Regions from separate parts of the Streptomyces sp. BYX5S genome, predicted to be linked through region 4. Evidence: riboswitches for the same ligand, from Rfam matches in the RefSeq annotation. Region 4 holds a riboswitch; each other region holds the start of a gene.
The links. Region 4 has a riboswitch for cyclic di-AMP ahead of ACYBSK_RS24285 (M23 family metallopeptidase). Riboswitches for the same ligand answer to the same signal wherever they lie in the genome.
Positions count from the first base shown of each region.

Region 1: it holds a riboswitch for cyclic di-AMP, as region 4 does, so the genes downstream of both, ACYBSK_RS02940 (transglycosylase family protein) here and ACYBSK_RS24285 (M23 family metallopeptidase) in region 4, are expected to answer to the same signal.
Region 2: it holds a riboswitch for cyclic di-AMP, as region 4 does, so the genes downstream of both, ACYBSK_RS28240 (M23 family metallopeptidase) here and ACYBSK_RS24285 (M23 family metallopeptidase) in region 4, are expected to answer to the same signal.
Region 3: it holds a riboswitch for cyclic di-AMP, as region 4 does, so the genes downstream of both, ACYBSK_RS33490 (C40 family peptidase) here and ACYBSK_RS24285 (M23 family metallopeptidase) in region 4, are expected to answer to the same signal.

Region 1 covers NZ_CM138829.1:648,654-652,981, reverse strand. Annotated here, with positions in the region: gene ACYBSK_RS02950 (FtsB family cell division protein) at 1-194, opposite strand, end outside; gene eno (phosphopyruvate hydratase) at 289-1,569, opposite strand; gene ACYBSK_RS02940 (transglycosylase family protein) at 1,855-2,568, opposite strand; cyclic di-AMP (ydaO/yuaA leader) riboswitch at 2,573-2,729, opposite strand; gene ACYBSK_RS02935 (transglycosylase family protein) at 2,910-3,905, opposite strand; gene ACYBSK_RS02930 (cytochrome P450 family protein) at 4,235-4,328, opposite strand, start outside.
Region 2 covers NZ_CM138829.1:6,258,784-6,263,111, forward strand. Annotated here, with positions in the region: gene ACYBSK_RS28235 (GntR family transcriptional regulator) at 1-95, opposite strand, end outside; gene ACYBSK_RS28240 (M23 family metallopeptidase) at 317-1,117, opposite strand; cyclic di-AMP (ydaO/yuaA leader) riboswitch at 1,131-1,293, opposite strand; gene ACYBSK_RS28245 (M16 family metallopeptidase) at 1,532-2,899, opposite strand; gene ACYBSK_RS28250 (M16 family metallopeptidase) at 2,917-4,254, opposite strand.
Region 3 covers NZ_CM138829.1:7,444,745-7,449,072, forward strand. Annotated here, with positions in the region: gene ACYBSK_RS33480 (M23 family metallopeptidase) at 1-231, shown strand, start outside; gene pcrA (DNA helicase PcrA) at 264-2,750, opposite strand; cyclic di-AMP (ydaO/yuaA leader) riboswitch at 2,997-3,166, shown strand; gene ACYBSK_RS33490 (C40 family peptidase) at 3,174-4,328, shown strand, end outside.
Region 4 covers NZ_CM138829.1:5,325,859-5,330,186, forward strand. Annotated here, with positions in the region: gene ACYBSK_RS24280 (SGNH/GDSL hydrolase family protein) at 1-723, opposite strand, end outside; gene ACYBSK_RS24285 (M23 family metallopeptidase) at 944-1,732, opposite strand; cyclic di-AMP (ydaO/yuaA leader) riboswitch at 1,738-1,903, opposite strand; gene ACYBSK_RS24290 (tyrosine-protein phosphatase) at 2,290-3,087, shown strand; gene ACYBSK_RS24295 (DUF6126 family protein) at 3,107-3,265, opposite strand; gene ACYBSK_RS24300 (helix-turn-helix domain-containing protein) at 3,258-3,911, opposite strand; gene ACYBSK_RS24305 (aspartate aminotransferase family protein) at 4,031-4,328, opposite strand, start outside.

The DNA.
Region 1 (4,328 bases), 4.7 Mb from region 4:
TAGGCCAGGGCGACCACCAGGGTGCACAGGACGAGCGCCAGCAGGGCCGCGCGGCCGGTGAGCCGGGAGCGGCGGGCCTGGCGCTTGTTCTGCGAGCGGTAGACGCGCTCGGCGGTCTGCTCGCCGAGCAGCCGCAGCCGGGTGGCCGTCGAGAAGCGATCTCTGGAGTCCTGGTCACGGACCTTTCCGGGCATCGCCTGCTCCCGCCTCCCCGCTCACGTACGTACGTCCCCGCACACGGTACGGGACCGAGTGCGGGGACGTACGTATCTACGGCGTCAGGTGAGGTCAGCCCTTGAAGCGCGGGAAGGCCGAACGGCCGGCGTAGACCGCCGCGTCGTCCAGGATCTCCTCGATGCGCAGGAGCTGGTTGTACTTGGCGACGCGCTCGGAGCGGGCCGGGGCGCCGGTCTTGATCTGGCCGCAGTTGGTGGCGACGGCGAGGTCGGCGATCGTGACGTCCTCGGTCTCACCGGAGCGGTGCGACATCATGCACTTGAAGCCGTTGCGCTGGGCGAGCTCGACGGCGTCCAGGGTCTCGGTCAGCGAACCGATCTGGTTCACCTTCACCAGCAGGGCGTTCGCCGAGTTCTCCTCGATACCGCGGGCGAGGCGCTCCGGGTTGGTGACGAAGAGGTCGTCGCCGACGAGCTGCACCTTGTCGCCCAGCTTCTCGGTGATGACGTTCCAGCCGGCCCAGTCGTCCTCGTACAGCGGGTCCTCGATGGAGACGAGCGGGTACGCGGAGACGAGCTCCTCGTAGTACTCCGTCATCTCGGCGGCGGAGCGCTCCTTGCCCTCGAACTGGTACTTGCCGTCCTTGTAGAACTCGGAGGCGGCGACGTCGAGGGCGAGGGCGATCTGCTGGCCGGGAACGTAACCGGCCTCCTTGATCGCCTCCAGGATCAGGTCCAGCGCCTCGCGGTTCGAGCCCAGGTTCGGGGCGAAGCCGCCCTCGTCGCCGAGGCCGGTGGCCAGGCCCTTGCTCTTCAGGACCTTCTTCAGCGTGTGGTAGACCTCGGCGCCCCAGCGCAGGGCCTCGGAGAAGGACTCCGCGCCGATCGGGGCGATCATGAACTCCTGGATGTCGACGTTGGAGTCGGCGTGCGACCCACCGTTCAGGATGTTCATCATCGGCACCGGGAGCAGGTGCGCGTTCGGGCCGCCCAGGTAGCGGAAGAGCGGGAGGTCGGACGCCTCGGAGGCGGCGTGCGCGACGGCGAGGGAGACGCCGAGGATGGCGTTGGCGCCGAGCGAGCCCTTGTTGTCGGTGGCGTCCAGGTCGAACATCGCCTGGTCGATCAGGCGCTGCTCGGTGGCGTCGTAGCCGACGAGCTCCGGGCCGATCTGCTCGATGACGGCGAGGACGGCCTTCTCGACACCCTTGCCGAGGTAACGGTTCGGGTCACCGTCACGGAGTTCGATGGCCTCGAAGGCACCGGTGGAGGCACCCGACGGGACGGCGGCACGGCCGGTGCTCCCGTCGTCGAGGCCGACCTCGACCTCGACCGTGGGGTTGCCTCGGGAGTCCAGGATTTCCCGGGCTACGACGACGTCGATGGACGGCACGAGCATCTCCTTCTGGGATGTGACGCAGGCTATGCGGGCGGCTGCTTGGATACGTGGTCCCGCACCCCTGAGCGTAACCGGCCCGCGGGCATCGGCCAGCCGGACGACCGCCTCGTGGACAACGCCGAGAGCGAAATGTTCCTTAACGAAACAAAAACAGCGACCTCCGTCCCGGCTGTGCCGGGACGAAGGTCGCCGAAGTGAGCGGCCCGTGGGGACGGGGTGCGGCGGGACTCGGCGTCCGCCGATGCCGAGTCCGTGCCTGACGCGTTACTGGCTCAGCTATTAGCTGAGGTGCAGCTGCTGACCCGGGTAGATCAGGTTGGCGTCCTTGACGATGTCCTTGTTCTTCTCGAACAGCTTCTGCCAGGTCGTGTCGTGCGCCTCGGCGATCTTGCTGAGGGTGTCGCCGGACTCGACCTTGTACTCGCCGTCGCCCTTCTCGACCTTGTTGCCGGTCGGGGTGGTGACGGTGTCCTGCTTCGGGGCCTCCTGCTTCGGGGCCTCCTGCTGCTTCGGCTGCTCACGCTGCTCGGAGCGGTCGGCACGCTGCTGCGTGTCCTGCTGCTGGGTGCTCTGGGTGTCCTGCTGCTGCGAGGACGACTCGGCCGAGGCACCGTCGTACGAGGCGGAGGACAGGCCCGAGCCGCAGTTCGGCCAGGCGCCCGCGCCCTGGGAGGCGAGGACCTTCTCGCCGACGGCTATCTGCTGGGCCTTGGAGGCCTGGTCGGCGGTGGAGGCGTACTGGTCGCCGCCGTAGGCGGACCAGGTGGACGCCGAGAACTGCAGGCCGCCGTAGAAGCCGTTGCCCGTGTTGATCGACCAGTTGCCACCGGACTCGCACTGCGCGACCTGGTCCCACTCGGACGAGGTGGCGGCCGAGGCGGACGTCGCGCCCATCAGCGGGACGGCGACGGCGGCAGCGGCGACGCCGCCGAGCGTGGCGACACGGACAGCCTTGGACGGGCGACGGTGCTTGTTCTTGGTGGAAAACAGCATGGAGATATCCCCTCACCGACGCCTGCGAGGTGAGCTGTCGGGTTCGGACCAGTGAGTGTCCGGCGTCGCACCTTGTGCGCTGCTTCACCCCAAGCCCGTCCGGTCTCCCGGAAGGGCGGCTTACCTGGGTCCCCCGCTCCTGCCCACGGCGCTTACGCGTCGACTGTTCCCGTACGGACGTTGGCAGGATTCGGCGTGACATCCGTCGGGGCCCGCTGAAGCGAGCGGTCACGACCGTAAGCAACGGATCCGCCCGATTTCAAAGTCGATCAGGGGCTTTGAGACCCATGTCTCACTCGCTCAACACCGGACAAAGCCCCGTCAACCCCCCTGAAATCAAACTACTTTTTGTCCGATCCGTCCCCAAGATCCAGGCTCTGACCAGGAAGGATGAGGTCTGGGTCGGAACCGACCGTGTCCTTGTTCAACTCGTACAGCCCGTCCCACCCGCCGTGGACGTCCTGAGCCTTCGCGATGTCCCAGAGGTTGTCGCCGGCGCGGACCTTGTACGTGTCGCCGTCGCGCTTGTCGTCACGGGAGGCGTGACGACCCTCACCCGTACGGGAGTCGGAGCCGTCGTCGGCGGCGCGGTCGCCGCGGTGGCGGCCCGCCGAGGCCGCGCCGGAGGCCTCGGTGGAGGGCGTCGCGGACGGTTCGGCGGACTCGGTGGACTCGGTGGACTCCGTAGCGGAGTCGTCCGGGGCGTGGGACTTGTCACGTGAGGACTCGGCGGCCCCGTCGTCCGCCGCGCCCTTGCCGGTGGCGGCGTCCGACGCCGCGTCGGCCTCATTGTCCGAGGACGCGGAGCCGCCGGAGCCCTCGGCGGACTCGGCGGACTCGGCGGACTCGGCGGCCCCGGAAGGCTCATCCGACGCCGCCGGCTCGGACGAATCGGATGAATCGGACGAATCCGAGGGCTGCGGCGAGGCGGACACACCCGGGTCGACGTCCGCCGAGTCGTCGCTCTTCGTGAGGTCGGCCGTGAGGGAGCACATCGGCCAGGCACTCGGCCCCTTGTCGTCGAGAACCTTCTCGGCGACGGCTATCTGCTGCGAACGGCTGGCCTGGTCGGCACGCGGGGCGTAGTCGAGCCCCCCGTACTCCTCCCATCTCTCCTGCGTGAACTGGAGACCGCCGTAGTAGCCGTTACCGGCGTCCAGGCTCCACTGCCCACCGCTCTCGCACTCGGCGAGCTTGTCCCACGCCTGCGCGGTCGCGGCGCTCGCGCCACTCGCGGCGAACAGCGGGATCGCGATGGCGCTGCCGGTGACCCCGGCGGCGACGACGAGAGCAGGGGCCTGACGGGGGCGACGGTGACGACCGTTCCCGGAGAGCATGCGTTTGCCTTTCGCGAGACTGATGCTGCTACGCGCGACGGGTGGTGCGGTGGTGCAAGTTGTGCGTGTGTCGCGATGATCCGTGAACGTAGCTGCACTCGAACGCTTGTCACAAGTCGATGCAGCGTAGATCACGTGAAAGTCACAGGTTTGACGGTGCGTCAGCTCGCGTGGCGGTTCCGGTGGGTGTCTGACGGGGGGTGAACTCGACGGGGAGGGTGCGCAATCCGGACAAATGCGAGCCCGGGGCGTGCTGCCCGAGGGAGGATGCAGAGGCGAATTCCGCGCCCAGGAAGGCGGATCGGAGGACGGGTGCGGGGCGGTGTGCCTCAATCGGCCGCTGAAGCGTCCTGCGGCGTGAAGGTCACCGGCAGGGTGCGGAGGCCGCGCATGATCAGGCCGCCGCGCCACCTCAGGTCGGCC
Region 2 (4,328 bases), 930 kb from region 4:
AGCAGCTCCTCGGTGAGCCTGCCGCCGCGCTCGTAGACCCCGGCGACGATGTCGTCGCGGATCGCCGTGCATACCGAGTGCGCGGGAATGCGCATGAGTCGACCTCCGCCTTAATCCCCGCGAAACGCGGTCGATTGACGCCCCTGCAAGCGCGAATGACACGCGGCCGGAACCCTTGGTCAATGACTCTATTCCACCGGACTTGAATTTCCGACGAGAGGGCCGAATCCAGGGATATTTTTTGGACAGTCGGGGTCCGCACACGCGAAAGCCCCGGCTCGGTGAGCCGGGGCTTTCGAGGCGTGTGCCGGGTGGGTCAGACGTTCACACCGTGCTGGCGCAGGTACGCGACGGGGTCGATGTCCGAGCCGTAGTCCGGGCCGGTGCGGGCCTCGAAGTGCAGGTGCGGGCCCGTGACGTTGCCGGTGGCGCCGGAGAGGCCTATCTGCTGGCCGGGGGTGACGCTCTGGCCGACGGAGACGCCGATCGACGACAGGTGGCCGTACTGGGTGTACGTGCCGTCCTTCATCTTGATCACGACGTTGTTGCCGTACGCCCCGCCCCAGCCGGCCTCGACGACGGTGCCCATGCCGACCGCGTGCACCGAGGTGCCGGTGGAGGCGTGGAAGTCGATGCCGGTGTGGCTGCCGGAGGACCACAGGCCGCTGCCGGCCTGGTAGGCGGTGGAGACGTACGAACCGGAGATCGGCGCCACGAAGCTGTTCAGGCGCTTGCGCTCGGCCTCGCGGGCGGCGCGCTCCTTGGCCTCGCGCTCCTTCTCGGCCTTCTCGGCGGCCCGCTTCTTGGCCTCGGCCTCGGCCTTGCGCTTGGCCTCCTCGGCCTTCTTCTTGGCCTCGGCCTCGGCCTTCGCCTTGGCGGCGGCCTTCTCCTGCGCGACGGCCTGGGCGTCGATCTGGTCGGCGAGGGAGTCGCCGATGGCGACGGCCTGCGTGAGGCCGTCGTGCTCGGCCAACGTGGTGTCGGCGGCGAGCGCGGGGGCGGCGAGGCTTCCCACCACACCCGTCGTGGTGAGTGCGGCAACGCCGGCTACCTGTGCGGTGGTACGCGTCAGGCGGCTGGGGCGGCGGTGCTTCCCGGTGGCACGGGTGAACGCCATGAAGTGGCTGGTCCTTTCCTTCCTTCTCGCCTACCGGGTTAGCTGACGGGTTCGGAGCAGGAAGGTCTCCTACGGGCCCCCTCCCCCTGCGGGAAGAGCGCCCGATTCACCCCAGGGACTGCGGTGGGTCCCCGGCTCCCCTGGCTCGCACCATGGGGACTCGGCGATGACTGTCCGGTGTCGCGGGCGCGACGTGCGGCTGGCGGACAGCCGGAGGGAACGCTAAGCGGGCCGACTTTGAATCAACAAACAGAACCCGGCTTTTGTAGTGCACGCCACAGGGCAGACAGGCAACCTCTGCACCAATTCGGACATTTGCGAGCGTGTGGTGATTCCGAATGATCGTGACCAACACCACGGAGCCCCGGCGGCCGAGTCGGCGCCGGGGCTCGCGAGGTGCTGGGACGGATCGGATCAGCCCGCGACCACGGTGACCTCGCCGATGCCGAGCGCCTTCACCGGCTCCTCGATCTGCGCGGCGTCGCCCACGAGGATCGTCACCAGCCGGTCCGCCGGGAACGCGCTCACGACGGCGGCCGTGGCCTCCACCGTGCCGGTCGCGGCGAGCTGCTGGTACAGCCGCGCCTGGAAGTCGTCCGGCAGGTGCTGCTCGACCTGGTCGGCGAGGGTGCTCGCGACGGCCGCGGCGGTCTCGAACTTCAGCGGGGCGACACCCACCAGGTTCTGCACGGCGGTGTCCCGTTCGGCGTCCGTGAGGCCCTCGGCCGCCAGGGTGCGCAGGACCTTCCAGAGGTCGTCGAGCGCGGGGCCGGTGTTCGGCGTGTCCACCGAGCCGCTGATGGCGAGCATCGCCGCGCCGCTGCCGTCGGGCGCCGAACGCAGCACCTGGGCGAAGGACCGCACCCCGTAGGTGTAGCCCTTCTCCTCGCGCAGGACGCGGTCCAGACGCGACGTGAGGGTGCCGCCCAGGCAGTACGTGCCGAGGACCTGCGCGGCCCACACACGGTCGTGCTTGTCGGGTCCGACGCGGCCGATGAGCAGCTGCGTCTGCACGGCTCCCGGACGGTCCACGATGATCACGCGGCCGGTGTCGTCGGCGACGACCGGCGGCACGGGGCGCGCCTCTGCGGTGTCGCCGGTCCAGGCGCCCAGCGTGTCGGCGAGGAGGGTGTCCAGGTCGATGCCCGTCAGGTCGCCCACGACGACGGCCGTGGCGGTGGCGGGGCGTACGTGCCGGTCGTAGAAGGCGCGCACCGACGCGGCGTCGATGGCCGAGACGGTCTCCTCGGTGCCCTGGCGGGGGCGCGACACGCGCGCGTCGGCCGGGAAGAGCTGCTTGGAGAGCTCCTTGGCGGCCCGCCGGGCGGGGTTGGCGCTCTCGTGCGGGATCTCGTCCAGGCGGTTGCGTACGAGGCGCTCGATCTCGCTGTCGTCGAAGGCGGGGGCGCGCAGCGCGTCGGCGAAGAGGGCGAGGCCCTTGCCGAGGCGGGAGGCCGGCACTTCGAGGGAGGCACGGACACCGGGGTGGTCCGCGTGCGCGTCCATGGTGGCGCCGCAGCGCTCCAGCTCGGCGGCGAACTCCTCGGCGGAGTGCTTGTCGGTGCCCTCGTTGAAGGCGCGCGCCATGATCGTCGCGACGCCGTCGAGGCCCTTGGGCTCGGCGTCCAGCGGCGCGTCCAGGTGCACCTCCACGGCGACGACCTGCTGGCCGGGGCGGTGGCAGCGCAGCACCGTGAGACCGTTGGGCAGCGCGCCGCGCTCCGGGGCCGGGAAGGCCCACGGCTTGGGCTCGCCGGCCTGGGGGCGCGGGTGGAAGTCCATGTTCGCGAGCTGCTCGGTCACTGGCCCGCCTCCTCGTCGCTCTCGTCGGTGTCGGCGGGTGCGGTCGGCTCGTACACGAGGACCGCGCGGTTGTCGGGGCGCAGGCAGGCCTGGGCGATCTCCTTGACCTCGGCGGCGGTCACGTCCAGGACGCGTCCCACGGCGGTCAGGGCGAGCTGCGGGTCACCGAACAGCACCGCGTAGCGGCACAGCTCGTCGGCGCGGCCCGCGACCGTGCCGAGGCGGTCCAGCCATTCGCGCTCCAACTGGGCCTGGGCCCGCTCCATTTCCTCGGGGCTCGGGCCCTCCTCGGCGAACCGGGCGAGCTCCTCGTCGACGGCGGCCTCGATGACCGGCACCTCGACGTCTCCGGAGGTCTTCACGTCCAGCCAGCCCAGGGAGGGCGCTCCGGCCAGGCGCAGCAGACCGAAACCGGCCGCCACCGCCGTACGGTCACGGCGTACGAGGCGGTTGTACAGGCGGGAGGACTCGCCGCCGCCGAGCACGGTGAGCGCGAGGTCCGCGGCGTCGCACGCGCGCGTGCCGTCCTGCGGGAGCCGGTAGGCGGACATCAGGGCGCGGGCCGGGACCTCCTCCTCGACGACCTCGCGCAGCTGCTCGCCGACGACGTCCGGGAGGGCGCCGTCGCGCGGGGCGGGCTTGCCGTCGTGGCCCGGGATGGAGCCGAAGTACTTCTCGACCCAGGCGAGCGTCTGCTCCGGGTCGATGTCGCCGACGATCGACAGCACCGCGTTGTTGGGCGCGTAGTAGGTGCGGAAGAAGGCGCGCGCGTCCTCGAGGGTGGCCGCGTCCAGGTCGGCCATGGAGCCGATGGGCGTGTGGTGGTACGGGTGGCCCTCGGGGTACATCAGGGCGGTCAGCTTCTCGAACGCCGTGCCGTAGGGGACGTTGTCGTAGCGCTGGCGGCGCTCGTTCTTCACGACGTCCCGCTGGTTCTCCATCGACTCCTCGTCGAGGGCCTCCAGCAGCGAGCCCATGCGGTCGGCCTCCAGCCACAGTGCGAGCTCCAGCTGGTGGGCGGGCATCGTCTCGAAGTAGTTGGTCCGCTCGAAGCTCGTGGTGCCGTTGAGCGAACCGCCCGCGCCCTGGACGAACTCGAAGTGCCCGTTGCCGTGCACCTGCTTCGAGCCCTGGAACATCAAGTGCTCGAAAAGGTGAGCCAGGCCCGTACGGCCCTTGACCTCGTGGCGCGAGCCGACGTCGTACCAGAGGCAGACCGCCGCGACCGGGGTGAGATGGTCCTCGGAGAGCACCACGCGCAGGCCGTTGGCCAGCCGGTGCTCGGTCGCTGTCAGGCCGCCGGAGCCGGCCTCGGCGGTGGCCGTGTGACCCATGGGCATGTACGTCCCTTCGATCGCGGTACAACGCGGATTCGCGGTGAACTCTGGACCGCGGCAAGTCCTGAAAC
Region 3 (4,328 bases), 2.1 Mb from region 4:
TACGGGAACATGGCGATCGTCACCGCCAAGGACGGCACGGAGACCTGGTACTGCCACCTGTCGTCGCACACCGTGATGAGCGGCCCGGTCAAGGCCGGTGACGTGATCGCGCGCTCGGGCAACTCCGGCAACTCGACCGGACCGCACCTGCACTTCGAGGTACGGCCCGGTGGCGGCTCGGCGATCGACCCGCTGCCGTGGCTGCGCAGCCACGGCATCGACCCGACGTAACCAGCCCCCGTAACCAGCCCCCGTACGAGGGACTACAGCTTCTCGACCGGCGCGTACCGCAGCAGCAGCCGCTTCGGCTTGGGGTCGCCGAAGTCGATCGTGGCCTCCGCCTTGTCGCCCGTGCCGGAGACGCCCACGACCGTGCCGAGCCCGAACTGGTCGTGCGTGACGCGGTCGCCGACGCCGAGGGCCACCACCGGCTTGTCGCCCGCGCGGCGCGTGGCGAAGGCCGGCGTCGAACCCGAGCGGGAGCGCGAGGACGACAGGGACGCCGCGATGCCGCCGCCGATGCTCTTCGTGGAGGCCGCGGGCGTCGAGGGTCCCGTGCGCTTCCAGTCCAGGTGGCCGGCCGGGATCTCCTCCAGGAAGCGGGAGGGCGGGTTGTACGAGGGCTGGCCCCAGGCGCTGCGCATGGAGGCGCGCGTCAGATAGAGGCGCTGGCGGGCGCGCGTGATGCCGACGTAGGCGAGGCGGCGCTCCTCCTCCAGCTCCTTGGTCTGGCCGAGGGAGCGCATGTGCGGGAAGACGCCGTCCTCCAGGCCGGTGAGGAAGACGACCGGGAACTCCAGGCCCTTGGCGGTGTGCAGGGTCATCAGGGTGATGACGCCGCTGCCGTCGTCGTCCTCGTCGGGGATCTGGTCGGAGTCGGCGACGAGGGCGACGCGCTCCAGGAAGTCGGAGAGTCCTCCGCCGCCCGTCTCGGTCTCGCCGTCCTCACCCGCCTCCTGCTCGAACTCCAGGGCCACGGCGGCGAGTTCCTGCAGGTTCTCGATGCGGGTCTCGTCCTGCGGGTCGGTGGAGGCCTGGAGTTCGGCGAGGTAGCCGGTGCGCTCCAGGACGGCTTCCAGGACCGTCGCCGGGCCCGCGCCCGATTCGACGATCGTGCGGAGGTCCTCCATCAGCGTGTTGAACCGCTTCACGGCGTTGGCCGAGCGGGCCGCCATCCCGTACGCCTCGTCGACGCGGCGCAGGGCCTGCGGGAAGGAGATCTTCTCGCGCTGGGCGAGCGCGTCGATCATCGCTTCGGCGCGGTCGCCGATGCCGCGCTTGGGCACGTTGAGGATGCGGCGCATCGGCACCGAGTCCTCGGGGTTGGCGAGGACCCTCAAGTACGCGAGGACGTCCCGGACTTCCTTGCGCTCGTAGAAGCGGACGCCGCCGACGACCTTGTAGGGCAGGCCGGTGCGGATGAAGATCTCTTCGAAGACACGGGACTGCGCGTTCGTCCGGTAGAAGACCGCGACGTCGCCCGCCTGCGCGTCGCCCGCGTCGGTGAGCCGGTCGATCTCGTCGGCGATGAACTGCGCCTCGTCGTGCTCGGTGTCCGCGACGTAGCCGGTGATCTGGGCGCCGGGGCCCTCGTTGGTCCACAGGTTCTTGGGGCGGCGCGACTCGTTGCGCTCGATGACCGCGTTCGCCGCGCTGAGGATCGTCTGCGTGGAGCGGTAGTTCTGCTCCAGCATGATCGTCGTCGCGTTCGTGTAGTCCTCCTCGAACTGGAGGATGTTGCGGATCGTGGCGCCGCGGAACGCGTAGATCGACTGGTCGGCGTCACCGACGACGCACAGCTCGGCCGGGTCGGCGTCCTCGCCCTCGGTGGGGCCGACGAGCTCCCTGACCAGGGCGTACTGGGCGTGGTTGGTGTCCTGGTACTCGTCGACGAGGACGTGGCGGAAGCGGCGGCGGTAGTGCTCGGCGACGTCCGGGAACGCGCGCAGCAGGTTCACCGTCGTCATGATCAGGTCGTCGAAGTCCAGCGCGTTGGCCTCGCGCAGGCGCGCCTGGTACATCGCGTAGGCCTGGGCGAGGGTCTTCTCGAAGCCGTCGGCCGCGGTCGCGGCGAAGTCCTCGTCGTCGATCAGCTCGTTCTTCAGGTTGCTGATCTTCGCGCTGAAGGACTTCGGCGGGAACTTCTTCGGGTCGAGGTCGAGGTCGCGGCAGACGAGTGCCATGAGGCGCTTGCTGTCGGCGGCGTCGTAGATCGAGAAGGAGGACGTGAAGCCGAGCTTCTTGCTCTCGCGGCGCAGGATGCGGACGCAGGCGCTGTGGAAGGTGGAGACCCACATCGCGCCCGCCCGCGGGCCCACCAGGTCCTCGACGCGCTCCTTCATCTCGCCCGCGGCCTTGTTCGTGAACGTGATCGCGAGGATCTGGCCGGGGTGCACGCCGCGCTCGGCGAGCAGGTACGCGATGCGGTGCGTGAGGACGCGGGTCTTGCCGGAGCCGGCGCCCGCGACGATGAGCAGCGGGGTGCCGCCGTGGACGACGGCCGCCTGCTGGTTCTCGTTCAGCCCCTCCAGGAGGGAGGCCGCGTCGAGGACCGGGCGCGGGGCGCCGTCCCGGTAGTACGCGTCCCGCTCCGGAGGCACGCCGAACAGCCCGTCCGGCATCGGCTCCGGGGCCCCGTCGTCGTACTCGGGGTCCGGGGGCGGCGGCGGGGGCTCCTCCGCGCCGTGCTGGGGGCCGGTCGCTCCCTTCTGGAGGCCGGTAAGGAAGCTGTCGTCAAAGAGGCTGCTCATCGCTCTACGAGTCTAGGCGGCCCCACTGACACCGTGGGGCCGTCTCCGCCAACCCCGCTCCGAGTCACCCGTGGTGACATCCGCGGCACGAGCGGTGAGACGGAGCCCGCCCCTCGTGAAGGTCACGCATACGTATCGGGCATATCGAACATCAACCTTCACAGCAGCCGCACGAGTTGGCTACGGTGCAGCCGGGCAGCCCGTCCCCACGCCCGCGAACGTCGCGGCGAACGGGCAGCCCCCGCCGAGTTCCGTACGCCGAGAGGCAGGGAACCGGGGACCCAACCGACCTTGGGGTGAATCGGCCGGAGCGCCCGGAAAGCACGGGTGGTCCGACCGTAGGGCAGCCTTCCGTACGACGTGCACCACCGCCCGAACCCGACAGCTAACCCGGTAGGCGGACGTCGGAAGGAGTCGCCTGCCTTGGCGTCGCACCGCAAGCCCCGTACCCGGTCCCGGATGACCGGCGGTCTTCGAACGACCCCCGCTGTCGGCATCACCACTGCCGCCCTCACCTCCGTCGCGCTGCTGTCGCAGACGGCACAGGCCGCGCCCGCGCAGCCCTCGAAGCCGAGCCTCGAAGAGGTCCAGAAGAAGGTCGACACCCTGTACCGGCAGGCCGAGGTCGCCACGCAGGAGTACAACGGCGCCAAGGAACGGACCGACGGCAAGAAGAAGCAGGTCGACAAGCTCCTCGACGAGGTCGCGCAGCGCACCGAGGACATGAACACGGCCCGCCAGAAGCTCGGCCGGTACGCCGCCGAGCAGTACCGCTCGGGCGGCGTCAGCGACACCGCGACGATGTTCCTCGCGGACGACCCGGAGGACTACTTCTCGCAGCGCCAGCTGATGAGCCGGCTGACCGACGAGCAGAAGAAGTCGATCGACGACTACCAGGTGCAGGCGCGCGAGACCGCGAAGAAGCGCACCGAGGCGCAGTCGAGCCTGGAGGACCTGACCGAGTCGCAGAGCGAGCTGAAGACGACCAAGCAGACGGTCCAGACGAAGCTGTCGGACGCGCGCAAGCTGCTGGCCGAGCTGACGGCCGAGGAGAAGGCGCGGCTCGCCGCGATCGAGAAGGCCAAGGAGGAGGCGGCCCGCAAGAAGGCCGCCGAGCTGGCCGCCAAGCAGAAGGCCGAGGAGGAGGCGAAGCGGAAGGCGGCCGAGGAGGCCGCGCAGAAGGAGCAGGAGGCGTCCGGCTCGGCGGGCTCGTCGTCCGGTTCCTCCTCCGGTTCGTCGTCGGACTCCGGTTACGCGACGAAGGCCGCGCAGGCGCTGGCGTTCGCCAAGGCGCAGATCGGCAAGCCGTACGTGTGGGGGGCCACGGGCCCGGACTCGTACGACTGCTCGGGGCTGACGCAGGCGGCGTGGAAGTCGGCGGGGATCTCGCTGCCGCGGACGACCTGGGACCAGGTCGAGAGCGGCACGACGGTGCCGCTCTCCGACATCCAACCCGGTGACCTGGTGTTCTTCTACGACGACATCAGCCACGTGGGCCTCTATCTCGGGGACGGCATGATGATCCACGCGCCGAAGCCGGGGGCGTACGTGCGCGAGGAGTCGATCTACTACGACGGC
Region 4 (4,328 bases):
CACCCGGTCACCGGAGGACTCGCCGCGCAGCCGGCGCCCGATCCACGGCACCAGGAACTCCCGCGCCCAGTGCATGTCGTCGCGCCGCACCTCCAGCGTGCCGCGCGGCGGCAGCGGCGGCCACATCTGCTCGGGGTCGGCCGGCACGTCGAGGCCGAGCGCCTGACCGGCGCGCAGCGCCACCCGCGTGTGCCCCTCGGGCGAGAGGTGCAGGCGGTCCTCGTCCCAGGCGCGCCGGTCCTGGATGGACTTGAGGGACCACAGGTCGAGCATCAGGCAGCCGTGGCGGTCGGCGATCGCCCGGACGTGCATGTTGTACGTGGCGATCTTGCCGCGCAGGTGCTTGAGCACGGCCACGTCGCGGGTGTCGAAGCCGGTGGCCACCATGACGGTCCCGGCGGCGCCGGCGAGCTGGGCCACGGCCTTCTCGAAGCGCTCGGCCACGTCGTCGGGGTCGGTGCCGGGCCGGATGATGTCGTTGCCGCCCGCGACCAGGGTCACCAGGTCGGGGGCGAGCTCGACGGCCTTCGGCACCTGGTCGGCGACGATCTGGTCGAGGAGCTTGCCCCGCACGGCGAGGTTCGCGTACTTGAAGGTGTCCTCGGGGACGCGGTCGTCGAGGAGGACGGCGAGCCGGTCGGCCCAGCCCGCGAACTTCCCGTCGGGGCCGGGATCGCCCACGCCCTCGGTGAAACTGTCGCCCACGGCCGCGTAGGACCGGATCGTGCCGTTCAGTGAACCCGTGATTGCGCTCGATTCGTTTGCCACGACCACACATCTTTCACCCTGAGGTGTGACCTACGCGACCGTAGCCAGGGGTTGACGCGTGGTGAGATAGCCCACTCGCCATCTGGGGAATAAGCGCGGAAACGGGTCCGGCGCCCGGGGAGGATCCCCGGGCGCCGGACGGAGCGAGCGGCCGACGGCCGCCGCGCTCGGTGTCTCAGGCGTCCACGCCGTGCTGGCTGAGGTACGCGATCGGGTCGATGTCCGAGCCGTACTCGGCGGTCGTGCGGACCTCGAAGTGGAGGTGCGGCCCGGTGACGTTGCCCGTCGCGCCGGACTTGGCGATCTCCTGGCCGGCCGTGACCTTGGCGCCCTGGGCGACATTGATGGACGACAGGTGGGCGTACTCGGAGAAGTGGCCGTCGGCGTGCTCGATGACGACCTCGTTGCCGTACGCGCCGCCGTCACCGGCGGAGACGACGGTGCCGTCGGCGATCGCCTTCACGGAGGTGCCGGTGGGCACGGAGAAGTCGGCGCCGGTGTGGCTGCCGCTGGACCACATGGAGCCGGAGTTGCCGTAGCCGGTGCCGGAGGCGCCGTCGACGGGCGCGACGTAGTCGCCGGAGGCGGTGGTCGTGGCGCTCGTCTGCGTGGTGGTGGCCGCATCGTCCGCGGAGTCCGCGGAGTCGTTCTCGGCCGCGCCGCCGAGCTCCAGCTTCATGCCGATCTGGATGCGGTCCGCGTCGGAGCCGACGACGTCCTTGTTGTCCTCGTACAGCTTCTTCCAGCCGCCTTCGACGTCCTGCGCCTTGGCGATCTTCGAGAGCGTGTCACCGGCCTTGACGGTGTACGTCGAGGTGTCGGCGGCGCCGCCGTCCGTCGCGGCCTGGGCGCCGGAGGCGCCCATCAGCGGCAGGGCGATCGCGACGCCACCGGCGGAGGCGACGGCGGCGACGCGGGCGATGCGGCGGGAGGGCGAAAGGCGGTGCTTTCCCTTTGCGGGCATGGGGGATTTCCTCTCCGTCGCCTACGAGGTGAGCTGTCGGGTTCGGGCTGGAGATGCCCGGCCGTGCCCGGCGTACGGGACCGGCTTCACCCCTAGCCGCTTCGGGAAATTCCCTGCGCGGCGTCGTGCGTGTGGGTCCCCCGCTCCTGCCGTGACGGGTAGTCGAAAGGATTCCGGGCGGCGGCAGGACTAGGCGTTCCGACCGGATTGATTGGGGACATTAGGCGAACGGCAAAGGCGGCGACAAACGCCGAATTCGCTTCGGCGGCCCATTCCTTGGTCATCTGAGGGTTTGCTGTGTAACCCTGCGTCGCCGAATCCGCTTTACCAACGCCATACCTTGGGGAATTCGCGCCGCGGGAATCCCGGCCGATCGCCACGCAGGGTGACGAACATGACGCCGCTCACGCACACGCCCCCAAGCCCCTCCCATCCATGAACAGTTGGGACGGATGGCCCTAAATCGGACACATGGTTGCCCCTGGAACCGATGTCGTATCGTCAGGAGCGCGCCCGCCGGCGACTCAACGCCGGTGCACCGAACGGGAGGAGCCCCTGTGACGCAGCACGCACCGTCCACCGAGCCCGAGCTGACCGGAGTGCGCAACTTCCGAGACGTGGGAGGCCTTCCCACCGTGGACGGCCGTCGCGTGCGCCAGGGCGTTCTGTTCCGCAGCGGCCACCTCGCCCATGCCACGGCCGAGGACGCGGCCTTCCTCTCCTCCCTCGGCCTGCACACCGTCTTCGACTTCCGCAACGCCGCGGACCAGAAGCTGGAGGGCGCGGACGTCGAGCTGCCCGGCGTGCGCAATCTGAACCTGCCGCTCAACGACCCGGCCGACGGCGCAGAGTTCTGGGCGATGGTCCGCGACGGCGACATCGAGCAGCTGCGCGGGATCCTCTCCGGTGGCCGCGCCGCCGACCGCCTCGTCGACTCCTACCGCACGATGATCAAGGAGCGCACCGCGGAGCACAGCCGCGTGCTGCACTCCCTCGCCGAGGACAGCCTGCCCGCGCTGATGCACTGCGCGGCGGGCAAGGACCGTGCGGGCCTGTCCATCGCGGTGACGCTGATCGCGGTCGGCGTGGAGCGCGACGCCATCGAGGCGGACTACCTCAAGTCGAACGAGAAGCACCGCCGCTACAAGGTGCACCGCACCGCCACCTCCCAGGACGCCTACTCCGAGGAGGTCATGGAGCTGCTCAGCCCGCTCTTCGACGCCCGCATCGAGTACCTGAACGCGGGCCTGGAGACCATCGAGGAGGTCTGGGGCAGCACGGACCGCTACCTCGAAGAGGGCCTGCGGATCACCCCGGCCACCCGCGAGCGGCTGCGCGAGCGCCTGCTGGAGTGACGGCCGGGGCGGCCGGGGCCTACTCTCCCCCGCCCAGCGCGAACAGCATGTAGATGAAAGCGGCCAGCGCGTGCCCCGCGAAGACGTACACGAGGACACGGACCCAGATCCCGCGCGGGAGCTTGTCCTCGATGTCGCGGCGGGCGGGGGGTGCGGTCGGCTCGATGGGTTCACCCATGGCGGGTCTCCTTGACGAGTCCCGCTGCCGGGCCGAGGCACAGGGCGGCCGTCGGGCTCTGCAGCAGGGTGTGGACGAAGAGGAAGTCGACGCCGCCCTCGTCGACGGCGGCGATACGGTGCGGAGTGAGCGAGTCGAAGTGGGAGCTGTCCCCCGGGTCGAGCCGGTAGGAGGTGTCCCCGAGCCGCAGCCTCAACCGCCCCGACAGGACGTACAGCCACTCCTCGCCGGGGTGCACCCGCACGACGCCGCCCTGCGACCCGTACGGCGCGTGGACCCGCAGCGCCTGCATGCCGCGGCCCGGCGAGCCGGCCTGCCGGTACGTCCAGCCCCCGGCCTCGGTGGACTCCAGCGCCCCGCCCCGGACGACGGCGTCCCGGTCGGCGGGGGTCTCGCCGAGGAGTTCGGACACCGTCGTACCGTAGATACGGGCGAGTGAGAGCAGCATCGGCAGCGACGGCTGACGCTGTCCGGTCTCCAGGCGGGAGAGGTGCGCCGGGGACAGGCCGGCGGACGCGGCGGCGGCCTCCAGCGTGAGGGCGGCGCGGCGGCGCAGTTCGCGGAGCTGGGGCGCGACGGCGGGAAGTTCCGGGGGTTCCGGGACCTCCGCACCGTCCGGCCCGTCCGGCGGGAGGGCAGGGCTCATGCTCTCGATTCAGCCAGACCCTTGCCTCTGCGGCAACTTTCTTGCCTCAGAGGCAAAAGCCCCCGCCCGACACCGCGTCCGCCTCGACGGATGGCCGCGACACGGAGCCGCGTCCGCGCTCAGCGGTTCGCGACCGCCTGTTTGATCAGTGTCCTGCCGAAGTCCCACATCAGCCCGCCGCCGCTGTGCGCGTCGTCCATGACGGCGGTGAACGCCTCGACGAACCGCTCGACGTCGCTCTCGTCGATCACGAGCGGCGGGATCAGCTTGATGACTTCCAGATGGTCGCCGGAGACCTGGGTCAGGATCCGGTGCTTCTGGAGCAGCGGCACCACGACCATCTGCGCGAACAGTCCCTTGCGCGCGGCCTGGAGCATCGTCCAACGACTGCGCAGCTTCAGCGACCTGGGCCGTCCG